DNA from 2 places in the Pseudoalteromonas sp. SG43-1 genome. Region 2 is predicted to be linked to the other one. Evidence: predicted binding sites of a transcription regulator. Region 2 holds the regulator's gene; the other holds the start of a gene.
What was found. The regulator sigma-54, encoded in region 2, starts transcription at its own class of promoters, with help from an activator protein. The targets are predictions, from matches to a motif close to GTTGGCACGNNNNTNGNNT.

Region 1 (3,704 bases), on a different contig from region 2:
CAGTGCTATTCAAAATCTAGTGCACAATAGTATTCAAGTTATTGGCGGTGGCGCAAAAGTAAAAATTAGCGCACAAAGAGATTTAAAAGATTTAGATATGGTTCGTATTAGTGTGAGCGACAACGGCCCAGGTGTTGATTTAAGCCAAAGCGATAAAATTTTTGAACCATTTTTTACTACAAAAAGTCAGGGCACAGGTTTAGGGCTTGCTGTAGTGAGTTCGGTGGCTAGTGCGCACCAAGGCCGTGTTGATGTGACTAATAATACGCATGGTGGTGCCTGCTTTAGCTTGTTACTGCCTATTAAGGCAACATCTAAATTAGAGGGGTCATTATGAGTAACACTATTTTAGTTGTCGAAGATGACGCAGGGCTTCGTGAAGCCTTAATAGATACCCTTGAAATGTCGGGTATTGAATGTGTTGCAGCGAGCAGTGCTGAGCAAGCAATGTTACTGCTTAAAAAAGATCAATTTTCGCTTGTTGTAAGCGACGTGCAAATGGGCGCAATGAGTGGACTTGATTTACTACGCAGTATTAAATTAAACCACCCTGATTTACCTGTATTGATGATGACGGCGTATGCCACAATTGACGATGCGGTAGAGGCCATGCGCCTAGGTGCAATTGACTACATGGCAAAACCATTTGCACCTGAAGTGCTGTTAAATATGGTGAGCCGTTATTTGCCTGAAAAAGCAAAAGAAACCGACGGCCCCGTTGTTGCTGATCCAACTAGTATTCAATTATTGGAGCTTGCAAGTAAAGTAGCACGCTCTGATGCAAGTGTAATGGTACTTGGCCCAAGTGGTTCGGGTAAGGAAGTACTTGCGCGTTATATTCATGATAAGTCGAGCCGATGTAATGAGCCATTTGTAGCGATTAACTGCGCGGCTATTCCTGAAAATATGCTCGAAGCCACGTTATTTGGTTACGAAAAAGGGGCTTTTACGGGGGCGATTCAAGCATGTCCGGGTAAGTTTGAGCAAGCACAAGGCGGTACTATTTTACTTGATGAAATTACTGAAATGGACTTAGGACTACAAGCTAAACTTTTACGCGTACTGCAAGAACGTGAAGTAGAGCGTTTAGGGGGGCGTAAAACAATTCAGCTCGATGTACGTATTTTGGCAACCAGTAATCGTGATTTAAAAGAAGCCGTGTCTGAAAATCAGTTTAGAGAAGATTTATATTACAGGCTTAATGTTTTTCCACTTATGTGGCGTCCATTGTGCCAACGCCCTGGCGATATTATTGTATTGGCTAAGCATTTAATTGAGCGCCATATAAGTAAAAGCAAGGAGCCTATGGCGTATTTAGATAAAGCTGCCGAGCAAAAGTTACTGGCTCACGCGTGGCCTGGTAATGTGCGCGAACTTGATAACGTTATACAGCGTGCACTTATACTGCGAAGTGGCGATACAATAAACGAGCATGCTATTTTTATCGAAAACTTAGTATCTAATAACTTTGTTATGGAGCCTTCATTGGCACCGGCGCAAACCGTATCGCCAACAGAATTAGCTCATGCAGATAAAGGTGTTGATAAAAGCACGTTAAGCTCTGCATATTATGATGAAAAATTGCATGCTGAGGATGAGCCTAATCAAGGTTTGCTAGCGGCAGATACCGGTAGCTATAAAGATGAGCTTAAAGACAAAGAGCATCGTATTATTTTAGAAACCCTTGCACGTTGCCAAGGTAAGCGTAAAGACGTTGCTGAAACGTTGGGTATAAGCCCACGAACTTTACGTTATAAACTAGCGCAAATGCGCGATTTAGGTATTTCACTTCCTGCATAACCTCCTATAAACCCTAAGTTTGCGCTGCGAGCTTAGGGTTGTCAAAACTCTGACTCACACAAATTAAAGTTAACCCATTGTATTTTAATGATTAATTATTTGGCATGCTTTGTGCTTTATTACTTATAAGAGTTCACTGCGTGTCAGAGATAAATTATGAAAATTCAAAACAGTGCTGTATTTCAAGAAATGCAATCAATGGCTTTAGAAGCCGGCCGTAATAATCAAACTAATAAACTGCCAACTCAGGTGCAGTCTACTTCTACAGCACAATTTGGCGACATGCTAAGTGATGCAATAAATTCAGTGCACGGATTACAACAAGATGCCGCGCAAAAAGTAACAGCGGTTGAGATGGGGGATCGAAGTGTATCCCTTGCTGAGGCGATGATTGCTTCTCAAAAATCGTCAGTTGCTTTTGAGGCTACAGTACAGGTTCGTAATAAACTTGTTGAAGCTTATAAAGAAATCATGAACATGCCTGTTTAATTAGGTAGTGGAGAATTATTGTGGCGCAATCTAACCAATCTACAGACCTAGCACTTGCTGGTGGCGGTATTGACCAAAGTGGTGGTGATGATCAACAAGAACAAAAGTCAGGCTACTTAAGTGCTTTAAATGGTGTTGATGTATTGCGCCAAGTAACATTGGTTATAGCATTGGCTATTTGTTTAGCTATCGCGATTTTTATTATTATTTGGGCTCGTCAGCCAGATATGCGCCCGTTAGGCAAAATGCAAACAGAAGAACTTATTCAAACATTAGACTTTTTAGATGCGCAAAAAATTGAATACCAACTAGATGGCAATGTTGTATCGGTTGATGAAAGCGAATACCAAAACATTAAATTGCTAATGACCCGCGAAGGGTTAGAGCAAGGCCCTGCATCTGGCTCTGACATAATTATGCAAGATATGGGCTTTGGTGTAAGCCAACGCTTGGAGCGTGAACGTTTAAAACATGGTCGTGAACAGCAATTAGCACGCACCATTGAAGAGCTAAATAACATTACTCGCGCCAAAGTATTGTTAGCCATCCCTAAAGAAAACGTATTTGCCCGCAGAGAGAAAAAACCATCCGCTACTGTTGTATTAACACTTAAGCGTGGCCGCTCACTTGACCGTGAAGAAGTAGACTCTGTTGTTGATATGATTGCTTCTGCAGTACAAGGCTTAGAGCCTGCACGTGTTACAGTCACTGACCAAAATGGTCGATTATTAAATTCAGGTTCGCAAAGCTCATTAGCAGCACGCTCTCGTAAAGAATACGATTTAGAACGTAAGCGCGAACAAGAGTATCTTGAAAAAATAGACAGTATTTTAATACCGGTTGTTGGGCTTGCAAACTATACAGCTCAAGTTGATTTGAGCATGGACTTTAGCTCAGTTGAGGAAACTCAAAAGCGTTATAACCCAGACCTACCAGCGGTTAGAAGCGAAACCACATTTGAAGAAAATAACATTGGTGGTTTAGCTGTTGGTATTCCTGGTGCGCTTACAAATCAACCACCGCTAAACTCAAACATCCCTGAAGTTGCAGGACAAGGCGGCGCAGGCACAGCTACGTCACCAACACGTAGCCACAAAGAAGCAACACGTAATTATGAACTCGATACAACTATTTCTCACAAGCGCCAGCAAAGTGGTGTAATACGCAGAATAAGTGTGTCAGTTGCTGTTGACTATGTCCCTAAAGTGGGAGAAAACGGCGAAACAACTATGGCCCCGCGCTCGGTAGAGGCATTGTCAAATATTCGTCGCTTATTACAAGGTGGTGTAGGTTTTGATATGCAACGTGGTGATGCACTTGAAGTAGTAACAGTGCCGTTTGTACGTGAAGCAACAAATTTAGCAATAGAAGTGCCACTGTGGGAACAAGACTGGTTTATGAAAATAGCCCGCCTT
Region 2 (3,704 bases):
ACATAGAGCAGCAGCTCATCAGTGCCGAAAAAGATGAAAACTCAACTGACCGCGTTCACACAATTTTAGTACCGATCGAAGCTAAAAAAAGTAAAAAAGGCGATAAAGGTCAACCATGAGCACATTAAAAGCAGAACTATTGGCAAAAAGCTATAAAGGTCGTGAAGTTGTAAAAAACGTCGGCCTTGAAGTACAAGCTGGCAGTATAGTTGGCTTACTTGGCCCTAACGGTGCTGGTAAAACAACGACTTTTTATATGATTGTAGGGCTTGTTCCTAGCGACAAAGGTAAAATATCTATTGATGATAACGATATTACTCTTTTACCTATGCATAGTCGTGCTAGATTAGGCATAGGCTACTTACCACAAGAGTCATCGATTTTTAGAAAGCTGACTGTTTATCAAAACTTAATGGCCATTTTAGAAACACGCAAAGAACTAAATAAACAAGCCAGAGAAGACACGCTCAATAACTTATTAGATGAATTTAGCATACAACACATTCGTGATAGCCAAGGTATGGCATTATCGGGTGGAGAACGTCGTCGTGTAGAAATAGCACGAGCGCTGGCAGCAGATCCTAAATTTATATTACTGGATGAACCGTTTGCCGGTGTTGACCCTATTTCGGTATTAGATATAAAGAAAATAATAGAACATCTTAAAAATCGTGGGATTGGTGTATTAATTACCGACCATAACGTAAGAGAGACCCTTGATGTTTGTGAAAAAGCCTACATTGTTTCTCATGGGGAGCTGATTGCATCAGGTACTCCAGAACACGTATTAAATGATAAAACAGTACGCGATGTTTACTTAGGCGAGCAATTTAGGCTGTAACATTTACGCCATGTCTTTAAGCATCTGCTAGTATTAATTATAACAACATAAAAGGATTGTTAGAGATACATGAGGCAATCACTACAGCTGCGCATGGGCCAGCAACTTACAATGACTCCACAGTTGCAACAAGCTATTCGTTTGTTGCAACTCAGTACATTGGATCTCCAGCAAGAAATACAAGAAGCTCTCGACAGTAATCCACTATTAGAGGTTGAAGAGGCAGACTATTCCGAAGACGCTGCTGGTAAAAACGAGCAAAAAGCTGATACCGATGACATAACTGTTAGCGCATCTGCTGATGATGCTCCGAGCGAATATGAACAAGATACTGGTGAAGCACTTGCAAAAGACACGCTAAGTGACGACATGGCTATGGATGTTAGTTGGGATGAGTACATGAGTGCCGCTCCTGCAGCCTCATCAGGTCCAATGCCCGAAGACGAATCAATATACCAAGGCGCCTCTACTGAAACGCTCCATGAGTATTTAATGTGGCAATTACAACTAACGCCATTTAGCCCTACAGACGAAGCTATTGCTATTGCTATTGTAGAAGCTGTCGATGATTCAGGTATTTTAACACTAAGCTGCGAAGAGATTTTAGAAAGCTTTAATCAAGAAAACGAAGATGATAACGAAGTCGAACTTGATGAAATTGAAGCGGTATTAAAACGCATCCAACTGTTTGATCCTGTTGGTATTGCTGCACGTAGTTTACAAGAGTGTTTGTGTATTCAGCTTAATCAATTTGATAAAGAAACACCTTATATTAATGAAACGAAAATGATTTTAACCGAGCATATTGATCTATTAGCAGCTCGCGACTATCGTACATTAATGAAAAAAACTAAGCTCAAAGAAGAAGAGCTTAAAGAAGTAATGACACTAATACATACTCTCAACCCAAAACCTGCAGATACTATTGTAAGGGAAGAATCTGAGTATGTTATTCCTGATGTGTCAGTTAAAAAAATTAAAGGCCGCTGGGTTGTCGAATTAAACCCAGATAGCATGCCTAAAATTCGTGTTAATAGCCAATACGCAGCAATGTCTCGCACTGTAAAATCAAGTGGCGACAGCCAGTTTATTCGCTCACATTTACAAGAAGCTAAATGGTTTATTAAAAGCTTAGAAAGTAGAAACGACACGCTATTAAAAGTTACTAATTGTATTGTTAAGCAACAACAAGGCTTTTTTGAACATGGCCCTGAAGCCATGAAACCAATGGTTTTAAATGATGTGGCTGAAATGGTAGAAATGCACGAATCGACAATTTCGCGTGTTACTACTCAAAAGTACATGCATACACCCCGTGGTATATTTGAGCTTAAATATTTTTTCTCAAGCCATGTAAGTACTGAAAACGGTGGTGAATGTTCATCTACAGCAATACGTGCGCTTATCCGAAAATTAATCGCAGCAGAAAACTCAGCAAAACCATTGAGTGATAGCAAAATAGCGGATATATTGGCTGAGCAAGGAATTAAAGTAGCGAGACGTACAATCGCAAAATACCGCGAATCTCTTGCTATTCCACCGTCAAATCAGCGTAAAAGTCTGATTTAAGACGCTAAACTAAGAGGGTAATGCTTATGCAACTAAACTTAACTGGTCGTCACGTAGAATTAACCGATTCACTAAGAGACTATATTAATACTAAATTTGCGAAGCTTGAAAGACACTCTGATCATATTAATAATGTTCATGTCATTCTCGATGTAGAAAAATTAAATCAAAAAGCAGAAGCCACAATACACGTAAGCGGTGCTGAGCTATTTGCCTCTACAGAACATCAAGATATGTATGCCGCTATTGACTCGTTGATCGACAAGCTCGATCGCCAAGTAATCAAACACAAAGAGAAGCTTGCTCGACACTAATATGATGAAATTAAGTTCACTTATATGCCAGGACTGCAGCAAAGCTGCGGTCCTTTTTAATAGCAAAAAAAGAATTTTAGAGTTCATTAGCGAACTTGCTCACGACAAACTTCCGTATTTACCGCAACAAGATATTCTTAATGCTTTAATGAGCAGAGAGAAATTAGGTAGTACAGGTATAGGGCGTGGCATTGCTATTCCTCATGGAAGAATGAGCGGTGCAGAAGAGCCTTTGGCTTTAGTGCTCGTTAGCGAAACTCCAATAAACTTTGATGCAATCGATAATCGCCCTGTTGATATTTTTGTCGCACTCATCGTACCAGATGGCGATAACCAGCAGCACTTAAAGACTCTAGCAACCATTGCTGATAAACTAAACAACAAAGATTTTTGTAAACAGTTACGCAGTGCAAAATCTGATACTGAGCTTTACCAAGTTATTGTCGATCAATCATAGTTTTATAAAGGGTGTTAAATGGAGTTAATTATCATAAGCGGCCGTTCTGGTTCTGGAAAGTCGGTTGCTTTGCGCGTTGTAGAAGATTTAGGTTATTATTGCGTAGATAATATTCCAGTAAACCTACTACCTTCATTAGTTCGCAGTGTATCTGATAGCTACGATAAAATTGCTGTTAGCATAGATGTGCGCAACATCCCTAAAGAACAAGATGAATTTAACGATATTCTTGAATACTTACCAGGCTTTGCAAACCCTACGTTATTTTATTTAGATAGCGACGATCAGACATTGATCAAACGTTTTTCTGAAACACGCAGATTACACCCACTATCAATAGACTCGTTGCCCCTTGATTTAGCCATCAAAAAAGAAAAAGAATTACTTGATGTATTAACCACTCGCGCCGACTTTATGATAGATACGACTGATTTAAGTGTTCATCAACTCGCTGAATCTATTCGTGAAAAGATTTTAGGTAAAAAAGATAAGCAACTGATTGTCACATTTGAATCATTTGGCT

Region 1: fliE (flagellar hook-basal body complex protein FliE) is a predicted target of sigma-54. The motif match lies at 1,899-1,917, and genes of this name have one in related genera.

Annotation. Positions count from the first base shown of each region.
Region 1 is NZ_JACJFD010000007.1:32,176-35,879, forward strand. It holds gene H5159_RS07280 (PAS domain-containing sensor histidine kinase) at 1-337, shown strand, start outside; gene H5159_RS07285 (sigma-54 dependent transcriptional regulator) at 334-1,800, shown strand; gene fliE (flagellar hook-basal body complex protein FliE) at 1,957-2,289, shown strand; gene fliF (flagellar basal-body MS-ring/collar protein FliF) at 2,310-3,704, shown strand, end outside.
Region 2 is NZ_JACJFD010000001.1:305,372-309,075, reverse strand. It holds gene lptA (lipopolysaccharide transport periplasmic protein LptA) at 1-119, shown strand, start outside; gene lptB (LPS export ABC transporter ATP-binding protein) at 116-841, shown strand; gene H5159_RS01410 (RNA polymerase factor sigma-54) at 911-2,410, shown strand; gene hpf (ribosome hibernation promoting factor) at 2,437-2,724, shown strand; gene ptsN (PTS IIA-like nitrogen regulatory protein PtsN) at 2,729-3,181, shown strand; gene rapZ (RNase adapter RapZ) at 3,200-3,704, shown strand, end outside.